Regions from separate parts of the Marinobacter sp. PE14 genome, predicted to be linked through region 1. Evidence: predicted binding sites of a transcription regulator. Region 1 holds the regulator's gene; the other holds the start of a gene.

Evidence for each region. The regulator FliA, encoded in region 1, starts transcription of late flagellar genes. The targets are predictions, from matches to a motif close to CTAAAGTTTNNNNNNNNNNNGCCGNTAA.
Region 2: ACWJ62_RS15505 (methyl-accepting chemotaxis protein) is a predicted target of FliA. The motif match lies at 2,123-2,150, and genes of this name have one in related genera.

What each region holds. Positions count from the first base shown of each region.
Region 1 is NZ_JBQXNY010000001.1:907,613-913,122, reverse strand. It holds gene ACWJ62_RS04365 (chemotaxis protein CheW) at 1-1,672, opposite strand, end outside; gene ACWJ62_RS04360 (protein phosphatase CheZ) at 1,689-2,474, opposite strand; gene cheY (chemotaxis response regulator CheY) at 2,495-2,878, opposite strand; gene ACWJ62_RS04350 (RNA polymerase sigma factor FliA) at 3,041-3,784, opposite strand; gene ACWJ62_RS04345 (MinD/ParA family protein) at 3,816-4,628, opposite strand; gene flhF (flagellar biosynthesis protein FlhF) at 4,697-5,510, opposite strand, start outside.
Region 2 is NZ_JBQXNY010000004.1:426,074-431,583, reverse strand. It holds gene ACWJ62_RS15515 (protein kinase domain-containing protein) at 1-816, shown strand, start outside; gene ACWJ62_RS15510 (ABC transporter substrate-binding protein) at 1,100-2,065, shown strand; gene ACWJ62_RS15505 (methyl-accepting chemotaxis protein) at 2,240-4,189, shown strand; gene ACWJ62_RS15500 (peptidoglycan-binding protein) at 4,360-5,196, shown strand; gene ACWJ62_RS15495 (hypothetical protein) at 5,200-5,451, opposite strand.

The sequences.
Region 1 (5,510 bases):
CATTGAGCTGGCCAATCTTGGTTTTCACCACATCCATGCCGACGCCACGACCGGAGACATCGGAAATCTGCTCCTTGGTGGAAAAGCCGGCGGCAAAAATCAGGTTGTAGCACTCCGAATTGGTCAGCCGGTCCGCGGCGTCCTGGTCGTAGATACCCTTTTCGACGGCTTTGCGGCGCAGGACCTCCGGATCCATGCCAGCCCCGTCATCCTCGATGAACAACAGAATATGATCTCCCTCCTGCTCGGCAGACAGGGTAACAATGCCCTGGCGGGGCTTCCCGGCTTTCTCGCGGACGTCGGGAGCTTCGATCCCGTGGTCCACCGAATTCCGCACCAGGTGAACCAGCGGATCAGACAGTGCTTCAACCAGGTTCTTGTCGAGATCGGTTTCCTCGCCATGCATCACCAGGTTCACCTCTTTTTTGAGGTTTCTGGCAAGATCGCGCACAACGCGGGGGAACCGGCCGAACACCTTTTTGATCGGCTGCATGCGGGTCTGCATGACGGCGGACTGAAGATCGGTCGTAACCACATCCAGATTGGATACCGCCTTGTGCATGTGTTCATCTTCGCTTTCGGCACCCAGACGCTGCAAGCGGTTACGCACCAGCACCAGCTCACCCACCATATTCATGATGTCGTCGAGTCGCTTGGTGTCGACACGAACCGTCGTTTCCGCTGCCGGAGCGTGCTCGCGGGCAGGCATCGCCGGTGCGGCCGCGCCTTTGGCTTCCGGCTTCTCGGCCGGCTTCGACTTCTCGGGCTGTGGCGTGGTTGCTTTCGGCGTAGCCGGCTCTTTCGGAGATTCAGGCGGTTTGGGAGCTGCAGGCTTTTTCGGCACTGAGGGCTTTTCAGGGGCTGAAGGCTCACCCCCCGCAGTCGGACTTCCGCCCTTGCCGTGAAGATCGTCCAGCAGTTTCTCGAATTCGTCGTCGGTGATCAGGTCATCGCTGCCACTGCCTTCCGCCTTGGCAGCCGGCTTGTCTTCTTTGCTGACGGCCTCTTCCTCGCCAGCTGGCGCACCCGCAAACTGCCCTTTTCCGTGCAACTGATCCAGCAGCGCCTCGAATTCGTCGTCGCTAATTTCGTCGTCCCCAGAACTTTCCTGTTCACCGCCGGCCGACCCGGCGCCTGAAGCCGAGGGAGCCTCCTCCGATTTTTCGTCCTGCAATGCGTCCAGAAGCTGCTCGAATTCGTCGTCGGTGATGTCGCCACCGTCTTCTGCCGGTTCGCTCTCTTCCTGCTCAGGCTGAGCGGCAGCGGCAGGTGCCCCCTCGCCTTCCGGCTGGGCCAGGGCGTCCAGACGGGCAATCAGTTCGTCCGGGGCCGGCGTCAGCTCCTCATGATTGCGGACCTGCTCAAACATGGCATTGACGTGGTCGAGGGCTTCGAGAACCACGTCCATCAGTTCGGAGTCCACCTTGCGCTTGTGGTTACGCAGGATGTCGAAGACGTTCTCGGCGGAATGGCAGCAGTTCACCAGGGCTTCAAGCTGAAGGAAGCCGGCACCGCCTTTCACGGTATGGAAACCACGGAAGATGGCGTTGAGCAGATCACTGTCGTCAGGATGTTGCTCAAGATCTACCAACTGCTCTGACAGCTTTTCGAGGATCTCGCCGGCTTCTACCAGGAAGTCCTGCAAAATCTCTTCATCAGCATCAAACGCCATGCGTTACCCTCATTGTTCAGAAACCGAGACTGGACAACAGGTCGTCTACGTCGTCCTGTCCCGAAACTACATCTTCACGCTCATCGGCCTTGATCTGGGGCCCGACGCCCTTCTCTGCAGACTCTTCTTTTTCTTCAATCTGGTGCACCGTGCCCGTGAGCTGGTCCACATGACTGGCCATCACCACCAGGCTGAGCATCTGCTCCTCAACCTCTTTCACCAGGGCGGTGACCTTCTGGATGACCTGCCCCGTCAAATCCTGATAGTCCTGAGCCAGCAGTATTTCCGACAGGTTGCTGTACATGGTGTCGGCATCGGTCGCCATGCTGGCGAAAAATCGATCAATCCGGCCGTACAGCTCGCGAAACTCGGCCGGCTGCATTTCCCGGCGACGCAGGCGCTGCCACTCATCACGCAACGCGGCGGCCTCGTCTCTGAGGGCATTGGCCAGCGGCATGGTTTCCTCAACCAGATCCATGGTCCGGTTGGCTGCCTCGCCCGTCATCTGCACAACGTATTCGAGACGATCGGAGGCATCTGTCATCATGGACAGTGCTTCCTGCTGTTCGGCGTTACGGGGATCAATCTGGAAGTTCCGGATTGCTTCGTGCAGGCTCCGGGTCAATCGCCCTACCTCACGATACAGACTCTGATCCCTGACCTCGCTGAGTTCATTGATCAGGGTCATGGCTTTGGCATAATCACCCGCATCAACACTCTCGGCCAGTTCTGCTGCCTGCCGCTGGAGCTTTTCCGTCACCTCCGGTTCAAGGCCCCGATGGTTCTTTCTGCTATCGCTCATGAGAGCCATCCGACCTCTGGTTACTGGATTCTTTCAAAGATTTTCTCAATCTTTTCCTTGAGCACGGCAGCGGTGAACGGCTTGACCACATAACCGTTCACGCCCGCCTGGGCAGCGGCAACGATCTGGTCGCGCTTGGCCTCAGCGGTTACCATCAATACCGGCAGGGTTTTCAGATTCTCGTCCGCCCGAACGGCCTTGAGAAGATCGAAGCCTGACATGCCCGGCATGTTCCAGTCGGTCACCAGAAAATCGTATTTGCCGCTTTTAAGCATTGGCAGCGCTGTGTTGCCGTCGTCAGCTTCATCGGTGTTGGTGAAGCCCAGATCACGCAGCAGGTTCTTGATGATCCGTCGCATTGTGGAGAAGTCGTCCACAATGAGGATTTTCATGTTTTTGTCCAATGGGACCTCCAGTTAGTAACACCCGGAATTCGTTTGACCTTTGCGTTCAAAGTCTAGCAGGCCGCTGTTTTAACCGCTTATTGTCAGACCTTTGCTTCGGTTGTAAAGCATCGGTTACCAAAAACTACAGACTACCTCGTTGCCGACACAGACTGAACGCTGTCAGCTGTCCGATTCCTGGCGCCAATCCGAGAGCCGGCCTCGAAGGCGCAGGGCTGCCTGGCTGTGAATCTGGCTTACCCGGCTCTCACTGACCCCAAGCACCGCACCAATCTCCTTGAGGTTCAGTTCTTCCTGGTAGTAAAGGCTCAACACCAGCTTTTCCCGCTCCGGCAGGTCTTCAATCGCCTCAGCGAGGCTGCGCCGGAAGGCATCGGAGGACAATCCCTCTAGGGGATTATCCTGCGTCTCTGTTTGTTCTATCGGCAGCTCTCCGGATTCATTGAGCTCGTCGAGGCTAAAAAGTCGACCGCTGTTGGAATCGGAAAGGTAGGAGTGATATTCGGCCAGCCCCATACCCAACTCTTCGGCCACTTCCTGGTCCTGGGCTTCTCGGCCGAGTCGATCTTCAACGGCCTTGATGGCCTGGGAAATGCGACGGGCGTTGCGATGCACAGAGCGTGGCACCCAGTCACCCTTGCGGATTTCGTCCACCATGGCACCGCGAATCCGGATACCGGCGTAAGTCTCGAAGGTAGCACCTTTGGTGGAGCTGTAACGCTGGGCGGCCTCGAGCAGACCGATCATGCCGGCCTGCATCAGGTCTTCAAGCTGGACGGACGCCGGCAGGCGGGCCAACAGGTGAAGGGCAATTTTCTTGACCAGCGGCGCGTGCTGCTCAATGAGCTGAGCCGGCTTCTGCGCACTTGACTGGTTATAGATTCCGAGGTTTTTCGCCAATGTCATGTATCCGGTTTTTTGTTTGACTGGATCCGATTCAGACTTCGACGAGCCGCTCCACAAAAAATTCCAGATGCCCGCGGGGAGAGGACGGCAACGGCCAGCTATCTACCTTGTCCGCCAGCGCCTTGATGGCCAGTGAAGCTTTCGCCCTGGGATAGGCATCCAGCACCGCACGCTGTCGCTGAACGGCTTTCTTCACAGCCTCATCGTAGGGGACTATTCCAACGTATTGTAGTGCCACATCGAGGAAGCGCTCGGTGACCCGGGTCAGTTTTTCAAACAGATGCCGGCCTTCCTGCTCATTCCGGACCTGATTGGCAAGAATGCGGAACCGATTCGTACCGTACTCGCGGTTCATGAGCTTGATCAGGGCGTAACAGTCGGTAATGGACGTGGGCTCGTCACACACCACCAGCAACAACTCCTGGGATGCCCTGAGAAAACTGACAACCGATTCGGAGATACCGGCAGCGGTATCCACAATCAAAACATCAATCTGGTCCCCAAGCTCACTAAACGCGTTAATCAACCCGGCATGCTCCATGGGGCTAAGCTGGGTCATTCTCTGGGTACCGGAAGAGGCTGGGACAATCTTGATGCCGCCGGGACCATTCACCAGAACGTCCTTGAGATCACAGTCGCCTGCCAGAACATCCTGGAGGTTACGGTTGGCGGTAATGCCCAACAATACATCGATATTGGCCAGCCCAAGGTCGGCGTCGAGCAGCACCACTCTCCGGCCTTTCTGCGCCAGGGCAATTCCGAGGTTAACCGACACGTTACTCTTGCCGACACCACCCTTTCCGCCGGAAACTGCTATCACCTGTACCGGATGTGCTCTGCTCATACTGTTTTTGGTCTCTCGCCACGTTTCGCCGGCTGTTTCTCCGACGCCTGCTGTCAATCTGTCCGGTCTCAGGCGTGCTCTTTCAGGCCCTCTGCGACCGCTTGCTGTTGCTGGAGTGTTTTCAGCCGATCCACGGCCAGCCGCACCAGCGGAACGGCTTCTGCGTGGTGCAGGTCTTCAGGAATCTTCTGCCCGTCTGTGTAATAGGCTACCGGCAGACCGGTTTCCATCACAAACCCGAGAGACTCGCCCAGCGTCAGGGCCTCGTCGATTTTGGTCATCACACAGCCCGCAAGATTTGCCATCTTATAGCAATGCCAGACGGATTTCATGATGCGAGGCTGACTGGTTGCCGAGACAACCAGATGGGTCTTGATATTGTGATGGCTGCGAGCCAGTTCGGCCAGCTGTTCCTGATAGCCTTTGTCCGCACTGGTCAGTCCGGCGGTATCAATCAGCACCAGATGACGGTCTGACAGCTCGTCCAGAATATCGTCCAGACTGTGGCTCTCATCCACGACCCGAACCGGCACATTCAGAATGCGACCGAACACAAATAACTGCTCGTGCGCCGCCACCCGATAGCGGTCGGTGGTAACCAGGGCCACGGAATCGGAGCCATGCTTGAGCACGTAGCGAGCGGCGAGCTTGCCGATGGTGGTGGTTTTCCCGGAGCCTGTCGGACCCACCAACGCGTAGGCGCCGCCCTCATCCAGCCACTCCATGCGAGAGGTCCGGACGCCCGTACACAGCATTTTGAGGGACTGTTTCCAACCGTCTTCCAGTCGCCCCGCCTTGTGACGACGGGAAATTGACCCCGCCAGATCATTGCCGAGGCCGAATTCCTGCAAGCGTTCGGCAAGCCTTTGCTGCACGGCGGTG
Region 2 (5,510 bases), on a different contig from region 1:
ACGGTGGTTTACAGCTCCCGAAAATCGTTCCTCAGGGAGGAAGGCGCACCGGAAACCCTCAACGACGTCAATGACGTGCAGCTGGACCGCTACTACAAGAACTTCATGCAGGGCATGGGCGAAACCGAGAAGGCATTCCTGGCCGCCGTCAGCCGGCTTGGGCGTTACCCGGTGGAAGGCGGGCTGGCCGTGCGCTGGGAAACCGATGGCATCTACATTGATACCTCACTGAATCTCCATGACCCGGCCCTGAAGTCCGCCTTCGTTCAGGCGGTCAACAACATGGTCTATCTGGCCCAGGCGATTTACCGGCAGGGGATCTTCAAGAGCTGTCTGTTCAACGCCCGCAACACCCTGCATGTTGATCGAGACGAACCTGATCAACCATTTCTGGTGTCGCCAGACATGAAACTGCATTACGAGGTCAGTGCCGCACCGGAGGTGGAGGATGAAAGCCGCGTGCACTCCTACTTCGAAGACGGCCCGGACCCGGAAGAATTTCTTGTGCTACCAGAGACCATCATCCGATCACTGGAGGCACTGAACGAGATCCACCACACGGGCATGATTATTTTCGAGGCCCTGCCCCGCCACCTAAAAATCCACAGCCACTATCGGCTACTGGATCCTGAGCAAGAACCAGAATTCAGCCGGCTGCTGGATGAAATTCTCTCGGCAGTCGAACAGATAACCGGACTCGGGGTGTCAGGGTTCATGAAAATGCCTTACAAAGACACCCGGTTCTTTCCCCACATCGAGCGCCTGCCGGAGCGCTACTACCCGCGTAATCCACGCACAGAGGACGTTTCGATCTGAGACCTGGAAGCCCTCTCTGTGTCCGACTTTTCGGACGTATCTGTCCGGCAAAACCAACAAATCCAAGCCCGATTACCATTTATTGTCCTGACAATCGGACGATTTCTGCAAGAAAGCCAAATCTACAGTTCCGAAAATCAATAAATCCCTGAAAAAACAGCTCTCTAGCCTTGTGGCACGGTTCCTGTATTGAATCCGGCCACAACTATAAAAAAATGCCTGAAGAACAATTCGTTAAACATTCTGTTTTTCAACCTGGTTCGGATAATAATAAGGAACAACTATGCGTTTACTCTTCCTGGCTCTTTTGCTGGTCAGTCCGCTGTGTTTCGGTAAAACCGTCGTTATCGTTCAAAGCTATCACCTCGAATACAAATGGGACGCGGACTACATCGATGCGGTCCGGTCTGTTCTCGGGGAGGATCACGATATTCACGTCTTCGAACTCGACACCAAGCGGCTTTCAAAACCGGAGTGGCCACAGAAGGCAGCTCAAATCCAGAACGATATAGCGGACATCAAGCCCGATGTTGCCATCCTCGGTGATGACAATGCCTTTACGTTGATGGCCGATTACCTCGTCGGGCAGCAGATTCCAGTGGTATTCCTCGGCGTGAATGGCGGCCCTGTTCAGCACCCTACCCTCGAACACCCTCTGGTCACCGGCATACTCGAGCGTCCTTTCTTCGCAGAAAGCATACGACACCTGAGAAAAATACTCCGGCAAAAAGAGCGCTTCCTGGTTCTGATGGATGACTCACCTACCATGCGCAACGCCGTTAACGAGTACTTTGGAGACAAGCGTCAGGACGCGATCTACGGGTCTGAACTGGACATTGTCCTGACGAATGATCGGGACACCTGGCTGGAGACCATTGTCAACGCCCATGAGCGATATGATGCTGTTGTTCTGGGCACCCATCACACGATTCGCGACACCAATGGCGAATACGTCATACCTCATAATCTTTTGAAAGAAGCCTTCTATCGCGCCCAGCTCCCACTGTTCTCTTTCTGGGATATTTTTGTGGGTGAGGAACAGAGCATTGGTGGCTTTACCATCTCTGCTCGGCAAGAAGGTCTGACCGCGGCCAGGCTGGCGTCGCTGATTCTCAATGGCGTCAAGCCAGATCGCATACCCCAACTGAAGTCCCTCAGCGGCCATTATGTATACAGTGAAAGCGGACTGGCGCACTGGAATCTGCAGCTATCGCCCCTGATCGCGAGTCAGGCAAACTTCGTGGAATAGGCACCACCAATAATCCTCTCATTACCGCTGCGCTGATTTCCAAAATCTGATGTAAGACTTCAGGTTTGATCAGCGCAGCCGATACCCAATAAAACAAATTAATAGAAGGGCTACGCTTTGGCTTCCTCTTTCCTCGAATCCGTAGAACGAAAATTAGGTGTTCCCGGCAAACTATTGATTGCGCCTGTTTTTGTTCTTCTTCTCTTCGCCTCCGTTACCCTTTTCAGTGTCTACGAATTCCAGCAGCTGGACGAGCGGATGAACACTGTTGCCCGAGACCTGGCACCAGAAACCGCCATTGGCACTGAGTCGGTGATCAGCGTTTATCGAATGCGCCTCCGGGTGTTCGATTACTTCTCCACGGGCAACGAGGAAACCCTGGAACGGTTTGATGAGATGGAAGCGGATTTCAGAGCCGTAATGGCCAAAGCCCAGGACGACATTCAAGAGCCCGAGCGAGCCAGCCTGGTTGATCGGATTGAAGGGACAACCAATCAGTACATTGATGCCTTCAGAAACGAATTGGTTCCGGCAAAGCGTCAGGTACTCAGCATTATTTCTGAAAAGCTGGATGTACACGGACCAAACGCCACAAAGGCCCTCAGGCTCGCGCTGAATGGCGTCGCCAACCGTGAGCCAGACAGCGAACTGAGAGCCGGTCTGGAGCAACTGCTTAACGATGCATTGATCATGCGGATGACTGCCGAGCGGTATTTGGCAACCGGCGATGAGGATTCGCAAAAGGCCCTCGGCTGGGCCATTGAGGACCTGTCTGATGCCCTCGAGCTGATTGATGCCGAAAATGGTCCCGAATTTGTTCAGGTGTACCTGAACACTGTCGTTGAAGAACTGGAAGCCTATCGGGCTGCTGTTCAGAAAATGCTTGAGCAGCAGAGCATTCTCGTCGGCGTTAAATCCCGGAAGCTGGACGTTCGGGGACCGGAAATTGCGACCATGGCCCGGGAACTTGAAGCTAGTATATTCGCCTCTCTGGACCAAGAGGCCGATGAGGCAACCGCAGCAACGGATCTGGCTTTGAAATTTACCCTCGCGGCTTTCCTGGTCTCCGCTGTACTCGGGTTGATTGTTGCCATTGTGATGAGCCGTTTGATGGGCAACAGCGTGAAACGCGCCAAGACTGAAATTCTCAGTTACCTGGATGACATCGCCAACAACAACGGCAACCTATCCACCCGACTAACTCCGGGTCGTCCCGATGAGATCGGTGACTTCATCGACGCGGTCAACACCTTCCTGCAAACGCTCGAGGAAACGATTTCCCGGATTGTTACGGCGTCTCGCCAACTGACCGGCGAGTCCGAATCTCTTTCCGGGATTACAGAGCGGACCACAGCCAATTCAGAGCAACAGCGCGACCAGATCACGCAAGTGTCTGCCGCAATGCAGGAAATGGTGTCCACCTCCGAAGAGATTGCCTCAAACACGAGCGAAACTGACGAATCGGCCCGTAAGGCCGCATCGCTTGCGGATTCCGGACAGGAAACCGTTGGCTCTGCCATTCGGGCCGTTACGAACCTGGCCAATCAGGTTGAGAAGGGGTCTACCCGGATCCAACAGCTGGAAAACGAATCGGCCGAAATCGGCAATGTGCTGGCTGTCATCCAGAGCATTGCTGAGCAAACGAATCTCCTGGCGCTCAATGCCGCCATTGAGGCGGCCCGTGCCGGTGACGCCGGACGGGGTTTTGCCGTGGTTGCTGATGAAGTTCGAGGACTGGCCAAGCGCGTTCAGGAATCGACCGTCGATATCGAACGAATTGTTTCCCAGCTTCAGAGTGGCGCTGCTGGCGCCGTCGTGGATATGAGCAAGGCCAAACAGATGGCAGAGGAAGCCAGCGAAGAAGCAAGCAAATCGGGAGAGGCTTTGACGGACATTCTCGCAGCGGTTAACAGCATCGTTGAAATGACAACTCAAATTGCCAGCGCAACCGAACAACAGAGAGCGACGGCGTCGGAGATGACTCAGAATGTGGAAATCAGCAGTAGTGCCATTGAGGAACTGGCTGGAGACATTTCCCAGGTGAATCAGTCAAGCCGCTCCCTGGCGAACATGGCTGATGAACTGAATACTCTCGTGCGACGCTTCAGGGCCAGTGAATCCTGAACACACAATGGTTGCAGATGTTAACCAATTCACGAGAGCGCAGATGATTAACTGATACCTTGGGGTTTCAAGTTACACAATGTAACCGGAAACGGACTGCCCGGAGGTATCCCGCCATGACGCGCTTTCATTCACAGAGAAATCCAGGCATTCGTGGTTCTGTCATTGCTTTGCTGACAGCGGCCACTTTCATTGGCGGTGCTCACGCCTCCCAACCAGAAAAAGTCATTTTCGCCGCCGAAAACGCACTTTACGGTGCCGGTCATGACATCGGGCGCGCCGATGGCTGGATCGACAACCAACTCCGTGCAGCTATCCGCACCTATCAACGTGAAGCCGGGCTGAAGACAAACGGCAACCTGGATGCTGACACGCTCAAAGCGCTCGGCATAAACGTTCCATCGGGGGCAACGATCACCGCCAATTCTGTTGGTAGTCGCACGGAATCGATGAAAGGGCTTGGACTATCCATACCCAAGCCAAAGCCGGTCACCCCGAAAGTTGCAACTGCCGAGCCAGAACCTGTTCAGGAACCCACTCAGCAAACCGTTCAGACATCCCCGGCAAAGGTCCAATCAACGAAGAAACCGGAAACGGAAGAATCGGTTGTTCAAGTAGTTACAAAGGAAACTTCAAAACCAATTGAAGAGAAAGGTCCCAACGAAGCTGAAGTGGTTATTTCAGAAACGGCCAAGATTACGGTTGCAGAGTCGCCTCAACCAAACCTCGACGCATCCCCCGAAACGAGCCCCGAACCGGAGCCTGAAATCGTCGATAAGGCGCCAACCGCAACCCACGCAGACAAGGACCCGGTTCTGGCCCGGATTCCGACCGAGCCCACCGGTGCAGGACAATCAGAGCCGGAGACAACGAAAACCGAACCATCAACGACTGAACAGATCGACACCCCTGCGCCGGAAAACCAGACAGTGGCCGACAGACCGCGAAGCTCTGGCGGAGGATTTTTCAGCGCCCTGTTTGATTTCTTTTTTGGCTGGCTGGTGTGAGAGTCAACTCTGCAACCGATCTTTGAAGACCTTCCAGTCAATCACGTTGCCGTCGGAATCGAAGTGGACGTATCCGCGGAAACTCGGGTCATCTTCCCAGGCCTTCACAAAGCCTACGGTTTCACCGGAGTCTGAGACGATCTCAAAGGCTTCGCTGCGGGCGTTGGCAATTTTTTTATCAGGCTCGGTATCTGAACGCTTGAGGCTTACGGAGGAGTCTAGTGGCAATTTGCTTTGAAGGAATTCCTGGATCATCGTCAAGCTCTCCTTTCAGGGTGAACCGGTCTGGTTCTGGAGGTAGCGTAACTATAGGA